3 regions of the Chitinimonas koreensis genome follow, and region 1 is predicted to be linked to each of the others. Evidence: predicted binding sites of a transcription regulator. Region 1 holds the regulator's gene; each other region holds the start of a gene.
What was found. The regulator FNR, encoded in region 1, switches genes on or off when oxygen is low (the NO sensors DNR and NnrR bind a similar motif). The targets are predictions, from matches to a motif close to TTGATNNNNATCAA.
Positions count from the first base shown of each region.

Region 2: a site for FNR is predicted at 2,067-2,080, ahead of H9L41_RS16270 (DUF3149 domain-containing protein). Genes of this name have one in related genera too.
Region 3: a site for FNR is predicted at 3,358-3,371, ahead of H9L41_RS23435 (HP1242/YdcH family protein). Genes of this name have one in related genera too.

Region 1 covers NZ_CP060704.1:2,946,523-2,953,404, reverse strand. Annotated here, with positions in the region: gene H9L41_RS12355 (LysR family transcriptional regulator) at 1-267, opposite strand, end outside; gene H9L41_RS12350 (hypothetical protein) at 295-453, shown strand; gene H9L41_RS12345 (hypothetical protein) at 539-832, shown strand; gene fnr (fumarate/nitrate reduction transcriptional regulator Fnr) at 893-1,624, opposite strand; gene hemN (oxygen-independent coproporphyrinogen III oxidase) at 1,715-3,121, shown strand; gene H9L41_RS12330 (sulfite exporter TauE/SafE family protein) at 3,381-4,076, shown strand; gene H9L41_RS12325 (DUF7931 domain-containing protein) at 4,073-4,540, shown strand; gene H9L41_RS12320 (hypothetical protein) at 4,755-5,015, shown strand; gene aroC (chorismate synthase) at 5,187-6,290, opposite strand; gene H9L41_RS25745 (Rossmann-fold NAD(P)-binding domain-containing protein) at 6,455-6,882, opposite strand, start outside.
Region 2 covers NZ_CP060704.1:3,903,049-3,909,930, forward strand. Annotated here, with positions in the region: gene H9L41_RS16255 (SDR family NAD(P)-dependent oxidoreductase) at 1-504, shown strand, start outside; gene H9L41_RS16260 (TetR/AcrR family transcriptional regulator) at 542-1,192, shown strand; gene nudB (dihydroneopterin triphosphate diphosphatase) at 1,456-1,851, shown strand; gene H9L41_RS16270 (DUF3149 domain-containing protein) at 2,139-2,309, shown strand; partial or broken gene ccoS (cbb3-type cytochrome oxidase assembly protein CcoS) at 2,487-2,701, opposite strand; gene H9L41_RS16280 (heavy metal translocating P-type ATPase) at 2,707-5,187, opposite strand; gene H9L41_RS16285 (HD-GYP domain-containing protein) at 5,338-6,531, shown strand; gene H9L41_RS16290 (YiiD C-terminal domain-containing protein) at 6,767-6,882, opposite strand, start outside.
Region 3 covers NZ_CP060704.1:5,498,594-5,505,475, forward strand. Annotated here, with positions in the region: gene H9L41_RS23420 (sphingomyelin phosphodiesterase) at 1-1,079, shown strand, start outside; gene H9L41_RS23425 (lipase secretion chaperone) at 1,087-2,151, shown strand; gene H9L41_RS23430 (metallophosphoesterase) at 2,181-3,296, opposite strand; gene H9L41_RS23435 (HP1242/YdcH family protein) at 3,428-3,643, shown strand; gene H9L41_RS23440 (DUF924 family protein) at 3,895-4,479, opposite strand; gene proB (glutamate 5-kinase) at 4,476-5,597, opposite strand; gene msrQ (protein-methionine-sulfoxide reductase heme-binding subunit MsrQ) at 5,887-6,477, shown strand; gene H9L41_RS23455 (DUF7793 family protein) at 6,487-6,867, shown strand.

The DNA.
Region 1 (6,882 bases):
GGTGGCGACGCGCTTGACGCGCGCCTCGAGCGCGGCGGCGGCGTCGAGCAGCGGGCGGCCTTCGCGCAACAGTTCCTGGCCGGCCGGCGTCAGCCGCGCACGGTGGCCGCTGCGGTCGAAGATCAGCACGTCGAGGTCCTGCTCGAGCTTCTGGATCGTGTAGGTGATCGCGGACGGCACGCGGTGCAGCTCGGCCGCCGCAGCGGCGAAGCTGCCCTTGCGATCGATGGCGTCGAGTACGACCAGCGCATCCAGGGATAGACGCATGTCAGGAATTCCGAAGCGGGCAACTGCATGGCAGGCAAGGAATGTTACGTCTCGATTATGGGCGAGCGGCGCAGCTTTGCCGACCTGTATTTCGATTTTATTGAACTCGTGCTGCATCGCAGCATCCAATCGGGGCGTAGAGCCTTGATCGAAAAGGGCTTTGCCGCTGCCCCGGGCAGGCGTTAGGATCGCCCCACGACGTCGGCGTCAGACCGATCCCAGGTAGTCAATTCAGGGGTGCAGAGTGCAAAAAGACATGGAGACATTGCACATGAAGTTGAAGTCGATCCTGGTGCTGTGGCCGTCCTTCCTGGTGGCCGGCATCCTCAACAGCCTGTTCTTCACCTTGTTCGATCCGCTCGAACTGACCTTCCAGGGCGAGCCGCTGTTCGAAACTCGCGTCATGGCCTATTCGATCGGTTTCTTCGTCTGCTGGCTGTTCGCCGGCCTGTCGAGCGGGCTGACGCTGTTCTTCGAGCGCGATCGCGAGCAATTGAACCGTTACTGTCCGGTCGATTTCAGCAAGCCGCAGCAAGATCACGATCCAGGCACGCTGGCGCATTGAAGGTGCGGCAGGCGGACAAAAGGCGACCCTCGGGTCGCCTTTTTCGTGGCCGCGCGGAGTTCAGTTGCGGGCGCAGCCCGACAGCAGCTGCTTGAGCGCCGGCAGGTCGCGCAGGGTGATCTGCTTGCCCTGCACGGCGATCAGGCCGTCGGTCTGGAACTTGGAGAAGGTGCGGCTGACGGTTTCGAGCTTCATGCCGAGGAAGCTGCCGATCTCCTCGCGCGTCATGCGCAGGTGGAAGCCGCTGGACGAGAAGCCGCGCGCGCCGAGCCGCTGCGACAGGTTGAGCAGGAAGGCGGCCAGCCGTTCCTCGGCGCGCATATTGCCCAGCAGCAGCATCACGCCCTGGTCGCGCACGATCTCGCGGCTCATCAGCTTGTAGAAATGCCGCGTCAGCGCCGGGATGTCCTTGGACAGCGATTCGAGCTGCTCGAACGGCAGCTCGCACACCTCGCAGTCCTCCAGCGCGATCGCGGTGCAGGCATGGCGCTCGCCGCCGAGCGCGTCGAGCCCGATCAGCTCGCCCGACATGTGGAAGCCGGTGACCTGCTCGCGGCCGTCCTCCGACAGCACCACGGTCTTGAAGAAACCGGTGCGCACCGCGTAGAGCGAGCGGAACGGATCGTCGGTGCGGAACAGCGCCTCGCCGCGCTTGACCGGGATGCGCTGCTTGATGATCTGGTCGAGCTGCGACAGCTCGTCGTGCTCGAGGCCGATCGGCAGGCAGAGCTCGCGCAGGCTGCAGCCGGCGCAGATGTTCTTGAGTTCGTGGGCGGGGAACAGGGTGGTCATATGGCGTTCGGATGGATGGCTTGACCCAGGTCAACGCCGCAAGTTTGACGCCTCCCTAGACTGCGAACAAGCCAAGCCCGAGCCTGACCGATGCAGATCCCGTTCAACGACGACCCCACCGCGCTCGAATTCGACCCGGAACTGGTCCGTCGCCACGATGGGCCGGGACCGCGCTACACCTCGTATCCGACCGCCGACCGCTTCGTCGAGGAATTCGACGAAGCGCGCTACCGCTGTGCGGTCGACGCGCGGCGCATGGCCGGCGCCGGCCGGCCGCTGTCGCTCTACGTCCACCTGCCGTTCTGCGGCACCGCCTGCTATTACTGCGCCTGCAACAAGATCGTCACCGAGGACCGCGGCCAGGCCGACGCCTACCTCGACGCGCTCGAGCAGGAGATCGTCATGCAGGCCAGGCTGTTCGGCCGCGAGGCGCCGGTGACCCAGCTGCACCTCGGCGGCGGTACGCCGACCTTCCTCACCGACGCCCAGCTCGAGCGGCTGATGCGCATGCTGACCGTGGCCTTCTCGATCGCGCCCGATGCCGAGCGCTCGGTCGAGATCGATCCGCGCCAGCTCGGCGAGCACACGCTGGCACTGCTGGCCGGCCACGGTTTCAAGCGCATGAGCATCGGCGTGCAGGATCTCGACCCGGCCGTGCAGGCCGCCATCAACCGGGTGCAGCCGGCCGGCCAGACCGCCGCCGTGCTCGATGCCGGCCGCGCGCTCGGCTACCGCTCGATCAATCTCGACCTGATCTACGGCCTGCCGTTGCAGACGCCGGACAGCCTCGCCGTCACGCTGGAACAAGTAAAAGCCTGGCGGCCGGCACGCATCGCGCTGTACAGCTACGCCCATCTGCCCGAGCGCTTCAAGCCGCAGCGCCGCATCGACGCCACGGCCATGCCCTCGGCCGAGACCAAGCTCGCCATGCTGCGGCTGGCGGTCGAGACGCTGTTGGCGGCCGGCTATCTCTACATCGGCATGGACCATTTCGCGCTGCCCGACGACGAGCTGGCGGTCGCGCTGCGGCAGGGGCGGCTACACCGCAACTTCCAGGGCTATTCGACCCAGGCCGAGTGCGACCTGGTCGGGCTCGGCGTGTCGGCCATCGGCAAGGTCGGCGGCGTCTATGCCCAGAACCATCGCGTGCTGGACGACTACTACGATGCGGTCGGCCAGGGCCGGCTGCCGATCGCGCGCGGGCTGGCGCTCGGCGCCGACGACCTGCTGCGGCGCGCGGTGATCCAGGCGCTGCTGTGCCAGTCCGAGCTGGTGATCGAGCCGTTCGAGACCAGCTGGATGATCGACTTCCGCAGCTACTTCGTCGCCGAGTGGCCGCAGCTCGAAGCGCTGGCGCAGGACGGCCTGGTGGCGCTGGGGCCCGACCGCATCCGCGTGACCGCGCGCGGCCGCCTGCTGGCGCGGGTGGTGGCGATGTGCTTCGACCGCTACCTGCGCGAGACGCGGATGGCGGCGCGCTATTCGCGTGTGATCTGAAGGCATGTGAAACGTGAAAGGCTGTGAAATGTGAAATGTGAAATGTGAAACGTGAACCCCGCTCCTCTGCCGGCAGTGATCTTTCAAGCCTTGTACGAGGACTGCGCCGTGACGAATCGCGGCGATTGCCGCGCTTCCGTATCTTCTTCGCCCACCGGCGGCTCTGGCGGATGAGGAGCGGGGTTCACGTTTCACCTTTCACATTTCACGTTTCACAGCCTTGTTCACGTTTCACATGCCGTTCACGTAAGCTCGCGCGATGTTCGATCCCTTCGATTCTTCCTTCGCGCTCACCCTGCTCGGCTGGTGGCTGGCCGGCTTCCTCGGCGGCCTGCATTGCCTCGGCATGTGCGGCGGGCTGGCCGCCGCGCTGGGGCTCAACGCCGTGGCCGGCCGGCGCGTGGCGCTGCTGCTGGCGGCCAACCTCGGCCGGCTCGCTTCCTATGTGGCGATCGGCACCGTGCTCGGCGGCCTGGCCGGCGCGGTGGCCTGGCTGCCGGCCGCGGCGCGGCTGCAGACGCTGCTGTTCCTGTTGTCGCAGCTGCTGGTCATCCTGCTCGGCCTGTATCTCGCCGGCTGGTCGCCGCTGCTGGCGCGGCTCGAGCGCATCGGCGGCACGCTGTGGCGCCGCCTGCAGCCGCGCTTCGCCGCCTTGCTGCCGCTGCGCAGCCTGCCGGCCGCCTTCGCCGCCGGCGGGCTGTGGGGCTGGCTGCCCTGCGGCCTGGTCTACACCGCCGCGACCGGCGCGCTGGCCGGCGGTTCGGCCGCGCGCGGCGCGCTGGTGATGCTGGCCTTCGGCCTCGGCACGCTGCCGAATCTGCTGGCCATGGGCGCCGCCGCAGGCCAGCTGCGCCGCTTGCGCGACCGCCGCGGCATCCGGCTGGCGGCCGGTGGCCTGCTGGTAGCGCTGGCGCTGGCGGAACTCCTGCGCTGGGCGGCGCACCAAGTCGCGTGACTCCACTTCTTTTCGACACGCTCGAGCAATACCGCGCCCAGGTGCTCGTTGCCCTGGCCGGTGCCGAGCGCACGCTCGACTGGTTCGATCCCGACCTGGCCGGCAGCGGTGCCGAGGCGCCGGCCTGCGCTGAGGCGCTGCATGCGCAATTGGCCGGCAAGCAGCTGCGCCTGCGCCTGCTGCTGCACGACGAGGCCTGGTTCGTGCGCCATTGCCCGCGGCTGGCGGCGCTGATGCAGGTCTATGGTCACCTGTTCGAATTGCGTTTGACCGGCGAGGCCGATCGCGAGGCGGGCGAGCCCTTCCTGCTGACCGAACGGGCGGTGGTGCGCCGTTTCCACGCCGATTCGCCGCGCGGCGAGGCCGCCGGCCCCGGCCGTGCGCATGCGGCGTGCCGTCAGCGTTTCGGCGACCTATGGATGCAGGCGGTGCCGGCGGGAGCCGGGCGCCGACTATTCATCTGAGTCCTTTTCGTTTGACATCGGGTTTGTCGCGGCAATGCGTATCGGCGCGGCCTAGGCCGCCGTCATGTTGCGACGCAATTTGCCCCTAGTTTTTTCTTTGGAAGCTGCTAGAATTTTGCGGTCGGTCGTCATTGATACGTCAAAGGTTTTAAAAGCCCTCGATCAACGGTCGATTGCTTTGTTTTCTCTGTGAACTCACATCTAAAGGTAAATCATGCAAAAGTCCCTGCTCATCGCTGCCCTGCTGGCCCTGGGTCTGGCCGCTTGCGGCAAGAAGGAAGAGCCGGCCGCTGAAGCGCCCGCCGCTGCTCCGGCTGCTGAAGCTCCTGCCGCCGCTCCGGCTGAAGCGCCTGCCGCTGCCCCGGCCGACGCCGCTGCCCCGGCCGCCGCTCCCGCCGACGCCGCTGCCGCTCCGGCTGCTCCGGCCGACGCCGCTGCTGCCCCGGCCGCTCCGGCCGAACAGCCGAAGCAGTAATTCGCTTCGAGCAGTGCGAAAAGCCGACCTCGGGTCGGCTTTTTGTTTTATTCGGACCGCTAATGCGCGTGCGCCGAATAAGCGAAAGGACGCCGTCAGGCGTCCTTTCCCATTGCGATGGCGCAGTGCAATAGCGGCTTATATGCGCTGCAGCGAAATATATATCCGGGCTTATCCGCCGATGCGTCCGGGGATGCGCGGCGTATCGACGCGCACGTCGGCGTTCTGGGCGCGGTGGCGCAGCGCGTGGTCGATCAGCACCAGCGCCAGCATGGCCTCGGCGATCGGCGTGGCGCGGATGCCGACGCAGGGGTCGTGGCGGCCGGTGGTCTGCATCAGGACCGGATTGCCCTGCTTGTCGATCGAGTTGCGCTCTTGCGGAATGCTCGAGGTCGGCTTGATCGCAATGCTCACGCGCAAGTCCTGGCCGGTCGAGATGCCGCCGAGCACGCCGCCTGCGTGGTTGCTGGCGAAGCCTTCGGGCGTGAGTTCGTCGCCGTGCACGCTGCCGCGCTGGGCGACCACGCCGAAGCCGTCGCCGATCTCGACGCCCTTGACCGCGTTGATGCTCATCATCGCGTAGGCGATGTCGGCGTCGAGCCGGTCGTAGACCGGTTCGCCCCAGCCGACCGGCACGTTCTCGGCCACCACCTCGATGCGCGCGCCGATCGAGTCGCGCTCGGCGCGGATCTGGTCCATGTGGGCTTCGAGCTGCGGCACGATCTCGTCGTTCGGGGCGAAGAAGGCGTTCTCGCCGACGTGGCGCCAATCCTTGAACGGGATGGCGATCTCGCCGAGCTGGCTCATGTAGCCGCGGATCTCGATGCCGAACTTCTCGCGCAGCCATTTCTTGGCGATGGCGCCGGCGGCGACGCGGACCGCGGTCTCGCGCGCCGAGCTGCGGCCGCCGCCGCGGTAGTCGCGGATGCCGTACTTGTGCCAGTAGGTGTAGTCGGCGTGGCCCGGGCGGAAGGTCTCGACGATCTTGCCGTAGTCCTGGCTGCGCTGGTCGGTATTGCGGATCAGGAGGGCGATCGGGTGGCCGGTGGTGCGGCCTTCGAACACGCCCGACAGGATCTCGACCGTGTCCGGTTCCTTGCGCTGGGTGACGTGGCGGCTGGTGCCGGGCTTGCGGCGGTCGAGCTCGGCCTGGATGTCGGCCTCGCCGATCGCCAGTCCGGGCGGGCAGCCGTCGACCACGCAGCCGATGGCCGGGCCGTGGCTTTCGCCGAAGGAGGTGACGGTGAACAACAGACCCAGCGTACTGCCCGACATGGTGCGACCTCTCGCCTGGAACACGCCGGCCGCGGGGCCGGACGATCGGATGAAGGTCGACGAGTCTATCACAGCGCGCCGCGGCGCCGGCCCGGCGGGGCAGGGCGCCGCGGCGCGCCGGCGCTGACGTTCGCGTCAATCGGGCGGTGCCGGACGGCCGGCTTTCAGGCTGCCTGTCCGGGCAGGCAACCGAGGCCGGCCAGGGTCGCTTCGACCGCCTGATCGAGCGGCGTGTGCGGTTCCTCGCCCAGCACCGCGGCCAGCTTGCCGCCGTCCATCCGCACCGGCTGGCGCCACAGGTAGCGCATCTCCAGCAGCTCGCGCAGCGTGGCGACGAAGGGCGAGGCGAGCCGGACCATCCACCACGGGAAGGCCGCGAGCCTGGCCCGGCCGCCGCGGCGCTCGACCACCCGGCGGATGGATTCCGCCATCCGCTTGCCGTCTGCATCCCAGTGGCCGGCCATGTGGAAGGCGGCGAACGGCGCGAGCGTGCTGCGGCGGGCCAGCAGCGCGACCATGGTGCGGGCCACGTCGGGCAGGTAGGACCACTGGTGGCCGACGCCGCGGTCGCCGGGCATCCGCACGGTGCGCA
Region 2 (6,882 bases), 960 kb from region 1:
GGCGTCTACGGCCCCTTCCTCGACCAGCCGCTCGAGAAGACGCTCGAGATGCTGCAGCTCAACATGCTGAGCCTGACCGAGCTGACCCACGCGTTCGCCGGCGACATGGCGCGCCGCGGCGGCGGCCACGTGCTGCTGGTGGCCAGCATCGGCGGCTACCAGGCCACCCCGACCTACGCCGCCTACTCGGCCAGCAAGGCCTACGTGCTGCTGTTCGGCGAGGCGCTCCACACCGAGCTGGCGCCGCGCGGCGTCACCGTCAGCGTGCTGTCGCCCGGCATCACCGCCACCGGCTTCCTCGACGCCTCGGGCCAGCGGCCGACGCCCTACCAGCGGCTGATGATGATGCAGTCGCGGCCGGTGGCGCAGATCGGCCTCGCCGCGCTGTTCAAGGGCGTCCCCAGCGTGGTGCCGGGCCTGGGCAACAAGCTCACCATCCTGTCCAACCGGCTGGCGCCGCGCTCGCTGCAGAGCAAGGTGGCCTACCAGCTGATGAAGAACTAGCCGGGCCGCGCCTCCCGGCGAAGCTACAATCGCGCCCATGACCCAGCGCGCCCTTGCCCAAGACGACAAGCTGGCCCGCCGCGCCGCCATCCTGGCCGCCGCGCGCGGGCTGTTCCTGGCCGACAGCCACCAGCTGCCCTCCGCCGCCCGCATCGCCGAGGCGGCCGGGCTGGCCAAGGGCACGGTCTACCTGTACTTCCGCACCAAGGAAGAGATCTTCGTCGCCCTGCTGAGCGAGGAGCTCGGCAGTCTGCTGGCCGAGACCGCCGCGGTGTTCGAGGCGGCCACCGGCCGGGGCGAAGTCGTGCTGGCGCGCTTCATCGACCACTTCGTCGCCTACCTCGACGCCCACCCCGAGCTGATGCGGCTCGACGCGATGGCCTACAGCGTGCTCGAGCAGAACCTCAGCGACGAGCAGCTGCGCGTCTTCAAGCTCGACCTCACCCACGCGCTGGCGCGCGCCGGCGCCGCGGTCGACCGCGCGCTCGGCCTGCCGGACGGCCGCGGCGGCAGCCTGCTGCTGCGCAGCTACGCGCTGACCCGCGGGCTGTGGCAGTCGCTCGACTACCCGTGCAAGCTGCGCACGCTGCTGGCCGACCCGGTGTTCGCGCTGCTGCGGCCCGATTTCCGCAGCGAGCTGCCGCAAGCGCTGGCCGAGTACTGGCGCGGCGCGCTGGCGGCACCCTAGGGACATCGATTCCAAGGTTGCACCGCGGAGGACGCCGAGGACGCGGAGGGAAAAGCTGTCCCCCGTCCGTTTTCCTCCGTGTCCTCGGCGTCCTCCATGGTGAAAGCCTTCCCGGCCAGTGCAAGCGCGGCGAGGGTCGCTACAATGGCGCGGTCCGCTTCCCGCCCTGCCCTTCCCATGAACAAACCCTACAAACGCCCGGAATCGGTGCTGGTGGTGATCTACACCCGGCGCTGGAAGCCCTGATCATCGAACGCGCCGACGTGCGCCACGCCTGGCAGTCGGTCACCGGCAGCCTCGAGGCCGACGAACTGCCGCGCGACACCGCGCTGCGCGAGGTGAAGGAGGAAGTCGGCCTCGACGCCGCGCCGGCGCAGCTGCAGGACTGGGGCATCGTCAACGAGTGGGAGATCTACGAGGTCTGGCGCCACCGCTATGCGCCGGGCGTGTTGCGCAACACCGAGCACGTGTTCGGCCTCTTGGTGCCGGCGCGCTTCGAGCCGGTGCTGTCCGAGCGCGAGCACGTGCAATACCAGTGGCGCGACTGGCACGCCGCGGCCGAGGCGGTGTTCTCGCCCTCGAACGCCGAGGCGCTGCGGCTCTTGCCCGAGATGGCGGAGAAGTTCGCGATCGGCCTGGCGACGCAGGGCAACGCCTGAACGGGCCAGCGATCGGTGTCCGGTGATCGGCCATCGATCGATCATCGGCGACGCTGGAAATTTCATCCCCTAGGTCGGGCTTTACGCCCGACAGCGCCGCCTACCGAGGCCGCCGTCGGGCGTAAAGCCCGACCTACGACGAGCGTCGGCCATGCCGGAACGGGCTTGCGACGACACGGCGGCAAACAGGTCGCCGCCACGGCCGAGCGCAAGGCTTGATCCACCTCAAGGACCCCTCCGGCGGAACGCGGTTCAATGGTCACGTACCTTTCCGACCGGAGATGACCATGAACGTCCCGCTGCAAGACCTGCTCACCACCGATATCGGCATCCTCAGCCTGCTGACCATCGGCTTCATCGTCGGCATGGCCAGCTATATCGGCTGGTACGTGCGCAAGCATGTGCTGGCGGAGGAAGCCCGCATGGCCCATGACCCGCAGGCGCAGCAACGCCGCTGACGCCAGCCCGAACGCCGAACGCCGAACGCCGAACGCCGAACGCACATCATTGTAGGAGCGGCTTCAGCCGCGAATCGTGGAGACCGCCACCATCGGCGGCATTGCGACGATTCGCGGCTGAAGCCGCTCCTACGCATTCACGCCCACGCCTCGGCCGATCCGGCCGGGCCCGTACGTTCAAGCCGACGGCCCGCCTTTCGGCCCGCGGCCGTCGGCGTCCGGATCGACCTTATCGCCGCCGTCCGGACTGGCGCTGTCGTCATCCTGCAGGATGCGGTGCGCCGGCCCTCGAGGTCGTCGAACTGGCCGGCGCGCGTGGCCCACCAGAACAGGAGGCCGCCGCCGAGCGCGATCAGCACCGACAGCGGGATCAACAGGTAGAGGCTTTCCATGGCCGCTATTGTCCGCGCCCGGCGGCCGGCCGCGCCAGCCCCGTCGGCGCCGCCAGCCGGATCGCGTTGAGCACCACCAGCAGCGAGCTGGCCGCCATGCCGAGACTGGCCAGCCACGGCGTCACCCAGCCGGCCAGCGCCACCGGCAGCGCCACCAGGTTGTAGCCGAGCGCCCAGCCGAGGTTCTGCCGGATCACCGTGCGCGTGCGCCGCGCCGTGGCGACGCCGTCGGCCAAGGCGCCGAGCGGGCCGACCAGCACCAGGTCGCCGGCCGCCTGGGCCGACTCGGCGCCGCCGCCGACCGCCACCGAGACGTCGGCCGCCGCCAGCACCGGCGCGTCGTTCACCCCGTCGCCGACCATGATCACCCGCCGCCCCTGCGCCTGCAGCGCCTGCACGTAGGCCAGCTTGTCGGCCGGCAGCGCGCCGGCGCGCAACTGCCCGATGCCGAGCGCGGCCGCGACTGCGCGGGCCGGGCCTTCCGCGTCGCCGCTCAACAGATGCAGGCGCAGTGATTCGCCACCCGGTAAGGCAACCAGCTCGCGCAGCGCAGCGGCCGCCTCGGGCCGGATCGCGTCGCCGAGCGCGAAGCCGGCCAGCCAGGCCTCGGCGCTGGCCAGCCAGACCACGGTGTCGTCCCTGCGCCAGCCATCCGCCGCCGCCGGCCAGGGCGCGGCGCAGAAGCCGGCCACGTAGTCGCGCCGGCCGAGCCGGTAGCGCATGCCGTCGACGCTGGCCTCGACGCCGCCGCCGGCCTCGTTCAGGTAATCGGCGGCCTGCAGGCCGTCGGTGGAAACGTCGGCGCGCAGCGCCAGCGCCAGCGGGTGCTCGGACGCCGCCTCCAGCACCGCCGCCAGCCGCCGCGCCGGCCCGGCGCCGAGCGCCAGCGGCAGCGTATCGAGCAGCGCCGGCCGGCCCAGCGTCAGCGTGCCGGTCTTGTCGAACACCACGTCGGTCGCCGCCGCCAGCGTCTCCAGCGCATGGCCGCGGGTGACCAGGAGGCCGGCGCGCGCCAGCCGGCCGGTGGCGGCGGTCAGCGCCGCCGGCGTGGCCAGCGACAGCGCGCAGGGGCAGGAGATCACCAGCACCGCCACCGTGACCGGCAGCGCGTGCGCCGGATCGTGCGCCTGCCACCAGGCCCAGCCGGCCGCGGCCACCAGCAGCAGCGCCGCCACGAAGCCGCCGGCGACGCGGTCGGCCAGCTGCGCCAGCCGCGGCTTCTCGGCCAGCGCGCGGTCGAGCAGGCGCACGATGCCGGCCAGCTGGGTCTCCTGGCCGATGCGCAGCACCCGCAGCACCAGCGGCGCCGTGCCGTTGACCGCGCCGCCGATCACCGCGTCGCCGGGCCGCTTGGCCACCGGCCGGGCCTCGCCGGTCAGCAGCGCCTCGTCGGCCTCGCCCTCGCCTTCGAGCACCGTGCCGTCGGCCGGGTAGCGCTCGCCGGGCCGCACCAGCACCACGTCGCCGACCGCCAGCCGCGCCACCGGCGTCTCCTCGGCCTCGCGCGCCGCCGGCCAGCCGGCCAGCCGGTGGGCGAAGGCCGGGATCAGCTTGATCAGCGATTCGGCCGCCTCGCCGGCGCGGCGCCGCGCCATGCCCTCGAGGTAGCGGCCGCCGAGCAGCAGAAAGACGAACATCGACACCGAATCGAAATACACCTCGCCATGGCCGGTGAAGGTGGCGAGGCAACTGGCGAGGAAAGCGGCCCAGACGCCGATCAGCACCGGCACGTCCATGCCGACGCGGCCGCGCTTCAGATCGCGCCAGGCGCCGAGGTGGAAGGCCTGGCAGGAATACAGCACCACCGGCAGCGTCAGCACCAGGCTGGCCAGCTGCATCAGCTGCAGCATGCGCGGCGGGATCTCGTCGGCGCCGGCCAGGTAGACCGGCACCGCGTACATCATCACCTGCATCATCGACAGCCCGGCCAGCCACAGCCGGTTCAGCGCCGCCTTGCGCTCCTTCTGCCGCAGCGCGTCGTGCCGGCCCGGATCGTAGGGATGGGCGCGGTAGCCGATCGCGGCGACCGCGGCGAGGATGTCGGACAGCCGGATGCGCGCCTCGTCCCAGCGCACCCGGGCGCGCTGGGTACTGTAGTTGACGCTGGCTTCGAGCACGCCGGGCAGGCTCGCGAGATGGCGCTCGTTGAGCCAGATGCAGGCGGCGCAGGTGATGCCTTCGAGGATCAGCGCGGCCTCGCGCACATTGCCCGGCTCGGCCTTGACGAAGCTGGCCTGCACCTCGGGCGCGTCGTACAGCCGCAGCTGGGCCTGCAAGGCGTCGGGCAGGGGCGCGGCGCGGTCGGCCGGCTTGTCGCGCTGCTGGTAGTAGCCGTCGAGGCCGGCCGCGACGATGGTCTGGGCCACCGCCTGGCAGCCGCCGCAGCAGCACGGCCGCACGGCGTCGCGATAGGCGACGGGATAGCGCGGCGGGGCGAGGTCGGCCGTGGCGACCGGCTCGCCGCAGTGGAAGCAGGGTTCGGACATGGGGGCGATTTTACCGGGCGGCGCGGCATTCGCCCTGCGTTGCGTCAAGACGACGCGGGTGCGCCGGCCGGCCGCGCCGCCTATCATTCAGCCACAAGCACCGCGGCGACGGCCCGCAGGTGCGGCGGATTTCACGAAGAGACAAGCAGCATGCAACTGGAACGCGTCAAGGCGGACGACCTGGTGGCGGGTGACCGGGTACTGTGGGACCTGCACGACGAGAACGGCAAGCTGCTGATTCCCAAGGGCAAGATCGTCGGCAACGCGGCGCTGCTCGAGCGGCTGCTGGCGATGGGCCTGTACGCCGACGAGCTGGAGCTGTTCCGCACCCGCGGCGACAGCCGCGATGCGCGCCAGCGCGCGCTGCAGAAGGCGGCGCAGGTGCCGCTGTCGACGGTCGGGGTGCTGATGGCGGCGCGGCGCAAGCTCGATGCACTGATGCAGCAGCTCGACCGCACGCTGGCCGCCCGGCTGATCGGCGAGCGCGTCGGCGAGATGGCCGACCAGGTGATGTCGGCCTGCGAGGCCGACGCCGACGTCGCCATCGCCATGGTGCTGCTGCGGCAGGAAGGCAAGTACGCGGTGCGCCACATGGTCAACGCCGCGGTGGTGGCGGCGCTGGTGTGCCGCTCGCTGGGCAAGCCGGCGGCCGAGATGCGCTCGATCGTCTCGGCGGCGCTGACCATGAACGTCGGCATGATCGAATTCCAGGAGCAGCTCAAGGAACAGACCGGCCCGCTGAGCGCGGCCCAGCGGGCGCGGCTGGAGCGCCACCCGATGATGGGCGCCGACATGCTGCGCGAGGGCGGCATCAACGATCCGATCTGGCTGACTGCGGTCGAGCAGCATCACGAATGCATCGACGGCAGCGGCTATCCCGACGAGCTGTACGGCGCCGAGGTCGGCGAGGCGGCGCGCATCGTGTCGCTGGCCGACCTGTTCTGCGCCCGCGTCACGCCGCGCGCCTACCGCACCGCGGTGGCCTCCAACGTGGCGCTCAAGGGCATCCTGCTCGAACGCGGCAAGTCGATCGACGAGACCATCGCCGCGCATTTCATCCGCACCGTCGGCATCTTCCCGCCCGGCATGCTGGTGCGGCTGGCCAACGGCGAGGTCGGCGTGGTGACGCGCACTGGCGACAAGGTGAACACCCCGCAGGTGAAGAGCATCCTGACCGCCGACGGCCAGCGGCTGATGCTGGCGGTGGCGCGCGACACCGCCCAGGGCGAGTTCGCCATCCGCGAGACGGTCGATCCCAAGCAGCTGGCGACCTTCGTCAATATGGAAGCGATCTGGGGGCGTCGGCGGCTTACAGAGGCTGAGGCCGTCGGCCTCAGCCGGTGAAACGTGATGCCGCTGCGCGGCAGCGTGAAACGTGAAATGTGGAACCCCATCCCCGCCCCAACCCTCCCTTGAAGGGGAGGGAGTTCGATTGCGACACGTATGACGGTCACTGCCGCCCGGAGTCTCTGCGCCCTGCTCCTCCCCTTTCAAGGGGAGGTAGGGAGGGGGATGGGGTCACGTTTCACGTTTCACGCTGCCGCGCAGCGGCATCACGTTTCACCTGTCTTAACAGGCATCAGGTTTCACGTGCCCTGACCGCCACATAATCGCCGCGGAATCGCGCCACCACTTCATCGGCGCAATGCAATTCCACCGCCACCACCAGCCGAGCCACTCCGCGCCGTTCGAACT
Region 3 (6,882 bases), 2.6 Mb from region 1:
ACCAGGGCATCACCAACGGCAAGACCTTCCGCTTCGACACCACCGTGAGCCAGGGCAGCGGCAGCGTGGTGCTGCAGCAGCAGCTGACCGGCAAGCTGATCGGCAGCAGCATCGTCCACTCGGCCAAGGCGGCCGATTTCAACGAGCCGTGGCGCAGCGACCGCGACATCCACAACGCCGCCACCCGCTTCAACGCGCTGGCCACCACGCTGTCCTACCGCGCCCAGTTCACCGGCGGTTACGACGACATCTACTACGTGGTCCACCCGCAGCCGAAGCAGGAAACCCTGGCCGCCGCCGACGAATTCAAGGTGCTGAGCTGGAACATCTGGGGCGTGGTCGGCGCCTCGCAGATCTGCGAGCGCTGGGCCCAGGTGCCGGCCTTCGCCCGCAACTACGACGCCATCGTGTTCTCCGAGGCCTTCGACAACGGCTGCCGCGACCAGCTGCGCGCCGGCCTCGCCGCCGAGTTCCCCTACCAGACCCAGGTGGTCGACCAGTCGGGCAACTTCGAGGACGGCGGCGTGTTCATCGCCAGCCGCTGGCCGATCGCGCGCGAGGCGCAGATCGTCTACCCGAACTGCGCCAACACCGACTGCCTGTCGAACAAGGGCGCGATGTACGTGCAGATCCTCAAGCAGGGCCGGACCTACCACCTGGCCGGCACCCATACCCAGGCCTGGAACGGCACCAGCGAGCGCGCGGTGCGGCTGGATCAGCTGAGCCAGCTCAAGCGTTTCGTCGACGGCCTCGCGCCGGCCGCCACCGACGCGCTGCTGTACGCCGGCGACCTCAACGTCGACTACTACGCCACACCCGACGACTACCAGCGCATGCTGAGCATCCTCAACGCCAGCAAGCCGGCCAGCCTGGGCCACCGCTACAGCTACGACCCGGTGGTCAACGCGCTCGGCTCGGACGGCCAGGAATACCTCGACTACGTGCTGGTCTCCAACGCCCACAAGCCGGCGCGCAGCGGCCAGAACGAGGTGATGGTCTACCGCAGCCTGGCGCCGGCGCTGTGGTCGACGCGCGACCTGTCGGACCACTTCGCGGTCGCCGGCCGCTTCGCCTTCTGAGGCGGCGGTGAACGCGCAACGCAAGCTGGGACGGTCGGGCGGCGCTCCGTCGGGCGGCGCTCCACGCCCGGCCGGCCGCCGCCGCGCCGGCTTCTACCTGGCCGGCGGCCTGCTGGCCGCCGCGCTGGGCCTGGCGGCCTGGCGCCTGGCCGGGCCGCCGGACGACTGGCGCGCGGCGGCGCCAGCCGACGGCGCAGCGCAGGCCGACGGAACCGTGCAAGCCGCGGCCACCGGCCAGGGCCTGTTCGAGCGGCCGCCGGCCGCCGCGGCAGCGGCCGGCGACTGGAGCGACCCGGCCCGGCGCCAGTCGGCGCTGCAGGCGGTACTGGCCGGCCGCCGCTCGCTGCTGCCGCTGCTGGAGGCGGTGCGGCGCGACTGCGCCGACCGCCGCGACGACGCGCGCTGCCGCGGCTGGCCCGACGCCGACCTGGCCCGGCTGGCGCCGGCCGACGCGGCCCGGCTGCGGCGGGCGCTGACGCTGAAGGAGACGGTCGAGCACGGGCTCGGCGCACTGGTGCAAAGCACCGACCGGCCGCTGGCCGAACGGCTGGCCGCGGTCAGCGCGGCGCGGCGCGAGCTGGCCGGCGCCGACATGGCCAGGCTGCTGTACGGCGAGGAGGAGGCGCGGCTCGGCTTCCAGATCGCCGCGCGCGACTTCGCCGCCGGCGAGGCGGCGCGGCTGCCGCAGGCGGAACGCCAGGCGCGGATCGAAGCGCTGCGGCGGCAGGCCTATGGCGACTACTACGACACCCTGGCGCAGGCGGAGACGCCGAGCGAACGGCTGTACTGGGCGCAGCTGGCGGCCGAGTCCGGCCTGCCGGCGGACCAGCGCGCGGCGGTGCGGCAGGCCTTGCGGCGCGACTACCTCGGCGCCGAGATGGCCGGGCGGCTGGCCGCCCAGGACGCGGCCGACGCGCGCCATGCCGCGGCGATGGCCGGTTACCGGCGCGACAGCGCGGCGCTGCTGGCGGAAATCCGTAGGCGCGGAGAGCCGGAACGCGATGCGGCGCTGGCGGCGGAACTCGACGGCAAATCGGCGGCGTTGCAGGCGAAGTGGTTCGGCCATTCCTGATCGCCGGTAACGCCAGCTCGCAACCCGCCTCAATCCATCTCGATCGCCCCGCTCCCGTCATCCGCCCCCGCCGGCAACGGCAGCCGCCGCCCATCGCTGAGCCCGCGCCACAGCTGCCCGTTGTCCCACAGCAGCAGTTCGCCGCGCTCGCCGTCCTTCAGCCCGGCATCGATGCCGACCACCTTGCCGCCGTACAGCGAGCGCACCTCGGCCTGGGTGGTATGGCCGACCACGATGCGCTGCGCGCCGAGCCGCGCCAGCAGCGCATCGATCTCGGCCGCGGTCGCGCGCGGGGCCAGGAAGTAGCCGCGGTACCACAGCGGCCCGTCGCGGCCGAACAGCGCGGCCGCGGCCGGGTCGGCCGCCAGCGCCTGCCTGGACAGGCCCAGCCCGGCGCGGATGCCGGCGTTGATCGCCGCCAGGTCGATCGGCTGCGCCGCCAGCGCCGGATGCAGGCCGCCGTGCAGGAACACCGTGTCGCCGAGCTTGAGCACCGTCGCGCGGCTGCGCAGCCAGCGGCCCAGCGCGGTATCGGCGCCGTACAGGCCGGAGTAGGTCTCGCCGAGCCGCTCGGCCACCGCCCGGTAGCGCGGATGGATGTAGCGCAGGTCGCCGGCCAGCACCATGGTCTCGTGGTTGCCGAGCAGCGCATGCACCGCGCCGCCGGCCGCGCGCGCCTGCTGGGCCAACCGGTAGAGGCTCCACAGCGCCTCGTTCACCGTCGGCCCGCGGTCGAACACGTCGCCGGCGATCACCAGCACGCCCTCGCCCCAGGCCCAGTCGCCGTGCTCGTCGACGATGCCGTGGCGCGCCAGCAGCGTGAGCAGCAGGCCAGCCTGGCCGTGGATATCCGACACCGCCGCCCAGCGCACCGGCGCCGGCAACCGGTCGGGCGCCGGCGCGTCGGCGGCGTTCACCGCCAGGCGGCCGAGCGCGCCGCACGGCGGCACCAGCAGGCGCGAAGGCGGCAGCGGCTGGCGGCGCACTTCGCCGTCGCACAGCCAGACCGCCTGCTCGGCGCCGGCGCGCAGGAACACGTAGGGGCCGTCGTCGCCGGGCGGCTCGCCCGCCGGTGCGCCGCCCGGATCGTCGGCCAGGGCCGGCAGGACGGCGAGCAGCAACAGCAGGCGGCGCAGGAAGGACATGGCGGGACTCGCGAATTGGACCGGCGCGATTGTCGGCGCGGCGCCCGGCCGCCACAAGCGCTTGACCTGGGTCAAGTCCGGCGCGTGGCTGCGCCGCTACGCTGCATGGCATCGAACCCAGGAGCACGCCGATGGAGACGCCCCACCCGTCCGCCGAACCCCGGCCGGCCGCCGAACCGGGCCGCGGCGAATTCGCCCGACTGGCCGACGACTACCTGATGCTCGACCAGGCGATCGCCCGCATCGAATACGGCGAGGCGCCGCTGGACGAGCCGGTGCTGGCGCAGATGAGGCAGCAGCGCAGCGCGCTGCGGGAAGAATTGCGGGCCCTGACCGACCGGGCCTGAACAGATCGACGCACGCAGGCATTGGCCGGGTTTGCCCGGCTTTTTTACTGCCTGCCTTCAAACAAAGCTGGGTCGATCAGCCCCTCTCCCGTGCACGGGAGAGCACCCGCTTCTGCGTAGCAGAAGCGGGGTGGGGTGAGGGCTGTAGTTTGATGAACCGGCCCTCATCCGGTCCTTCGGACCACCTTCTCCCGCGCGCGGGAGAAGGGATAAAGCGGCCAGCGGCAGAGACTAAATCTTTCTACGCGGCCCTAGAAGCCACTCCCCGGCTGCGCCAGATAAACCTGCTCTTCAGCGGTCGCCTCGCGACCCAGCACAGCATTGCGATGCGGAAAGCGGCCGAAGCGCGCGATCACCTCGCGGTGGCGCTGCGCGTAGTCGAGGTAGTTCGCCCCGGCCGGCCACTCGGCCGCCAGCGCTTCGAACAGCGCCACCGAGCGGTCCTGCTCGGCCAACGATTCGGCATGCTCCAGCGGCAGGTAGACGAACACGCGGCGCACCGGCGGCAGCGTCCGGTCGACGCCGGCCTCGAGCGCCGCATGGGCGGCGGCCAGCGCCAGCGCATCGCCGGCGAAGGCGCGCGGCGTGTCGCGGTAGATGTTGCGGCTGAACTGGTCGAGCAGCAGCAGGTAGGCCAGCAGCCCGTCGGGCGTGGCGCGCCAGTGCTGCAAGCCGCCGGCCTGGGCGGCCGCGACCTGCTCGCCGAAGCGGGCGGCGATCGCGGCGTCGAAGGCCGGGTCCTTGACGAACCAGGCCTGCCGCGGCGCATCGCCGCCGGCGAACCAGAATTCGAGCACTGCGGCGATCAGGGCCGCATCGTCGTGAGCGGCCGTCATCCCAGCACCACCAGGTTGTCGCGGTGGATCAGCTCGGGCTCGTCGACGAAGCCGAGCACCGCCTCGATCTGGCCGGTCGGCAGGCGCACGATGCGGCGCGCGTCGGCCGCGTCGTAGTTGCACAGGCCGCGCGCGATCTCGGCGCCGTCGGGGCCGATGCAGCGCACCATCTCGCCGCGCAGGAAATCGCCGTCGACGCTGGCCACCCCGATCGGCAGCAGGCTGGTGCCCTGCTGCGCCACCGCGCGCACCGCGCCGGCGTCGAGCACCAGCGTGCCGCGCACCTGCAGGTGGTCGGCCAGCCATTGCTTGCGCGCCGCCATGCGGCTCTGGCCGGCGCTGAGCTGGGTGCCGATCGCTTCGCCGGCCGCCAGCCGGGTCAGCACGCGCTCCTCGCGGCCGCTGGCGATCACCGTGCTGGCGCCGCTGCGGGCGGCGCGCTTGGCGGCGACGATCTTGGTGTACATGCCGCCGGTGCCGACGCCGCTGCCGGCGCCGCCGGCCATCGCCTCCAGCTCGGGCCGGCCGGCCGGGTATTCGTGGACGAACTCGGCGTCCGGCACCTTGCGCGGATCGGCACGGTAGAGGCCGCGCTGGTCGGTCAGGATCACCAGCGCGTCGGCGTCGATCAGGTTGGTCACCAGCGCGCCGAGCGTGTCGTTGTCGCCGACCTTGATCTCGTCGGTCGACACCGTGTCGTTCTCGTTGATGATCGGGATCACGCCGAGGTCGAGCAGGGTCAGCAGCGTCGAGCGCGCATTGAGGTAACGGGTGCGGTCGGCCAGGTCCTCGTGGGTCAGCAGGATCTGGGCGGTCTTGAGGCCGTGGGCCTTGAAGCCGCGCTCGTAGGCCTCGACCAGGCCCATCTGGCCAACCGCGGCGGCCGCCTGCAACTCGTGCACCGCGTGCGGCCGGCGCGGCCAGCCGAGCCGCGCCACGCCCTCGGCGATGGCGCCCGAGCTGACCAGCACCACCTGGCGGCCGAGCCGCGACAGCGCGGCGATCTCGGCCGCCCAGCGGTTGAGCGCGGCGTGGTCGAGACCGCGGCCGTCGTTGGTGACCAGGGAGGAGCCGACCTTGACGACCAGGCGGTGGGCGGTGGCGATGCAGCTTTGCATGGAAAAATCCGTGGATGGTCGAATACCGCCGAAGCGCATCACTCGGCGCACGTCGGGCGGATACTTGCGTCGAAGCATCCGCCGACGAGCGCAGCGAGGCCCCTCGCGGCGGCGAGGGCGGGGGAGTCGGGATCGATCAGGGAATTGCCGGCGGTGGAACAGACTCTGACCGCCTAGCGTCCGGCTTTGCCGGGCGCCTGCACCGGCGATCGGATACGAACCGGCGTATCCAAACGGCGACCGGGCAATTATGCCGTCAGGGCGGCAGACCTTGAACGACTAAAACATCATGAACCTGCGCACCTTCAGCTATTTCAAAGCCGCCCTCTTCGTCCTCTGCCTGCTGCCGCTGGCGCGCGCCGTCTGGATCGTCGCCAGCGGCGGCGCGGTCAACCCGATCGAGTTCGTCACCCGCTCGACCGGCACCTGGACGCTGAGCTTCCTCTTGATCACGCTGGCCATGACCCCGCTGCGGCGCCTCACCGGCCGGCCCGAGCCGCTGCGGCTGCGCCGCATGCTCGGGCTGTACGCCTTCTTCTACGCCTGCCTGCACTTCACCACCTACATCTGGCTCGACCAGTTCTTCGACCTGGCCGCCATCGTGCGCGACATCGCCAAGCGGCCCTTCGTCACCGTCGGCTTCGCCGCCTTCGTGCTGCTGATCCCGCTGGCGGCGACCTCGACCGACCGCATGATGCGGCGGCTCAAGCGCAACTGGGGCCGGCTGCACCGGCTGGTCTATCCGATCGCGATCCTCGGCGTGCTGCATTATTGGTGGCTGGTGAAGAAGGACCTGACCCAGCCGGCGCTGTTCGCGGCCGCGCTGGCGGTATTACTGGGGATGCGGCTGTGGTGGCGGCGGCGGCGGCGCTCGGCTTGAATGGGGAGCATGGACGCTCCCGACTACCCGGCGGTCTGGCTGCGCGACGACGGCATCCTGCGCATCGACTACGGCCTGCATCCGCGCGTCGACCTCGCCGCCATCCGTTCGGCCCATCGTCAGCACCTGGCGCTGGCCGACCGACCGCTGCCGGTGCTGGTGACCGGCCGCGGCACCATGACCGCCACGCCGGAGGCCGAGGCCTTCAGCGCCAGTCCCGAGGTCTGCGCGGTCACCGTCGCGGTGGCGGTGATCGCCAGCAATCCGGTGGCCCGCATGGCGGTGCAGCTCTACCGCCGCTACCGGCGGCCGCCCTACCCGTTCCAGGCCTTCGACAGCGAAGCGGCCGCGCTGCAATGGCTGGCGCGCTTCCTGCCGCCGGTCGGCTGATCGCCGAGACACCGG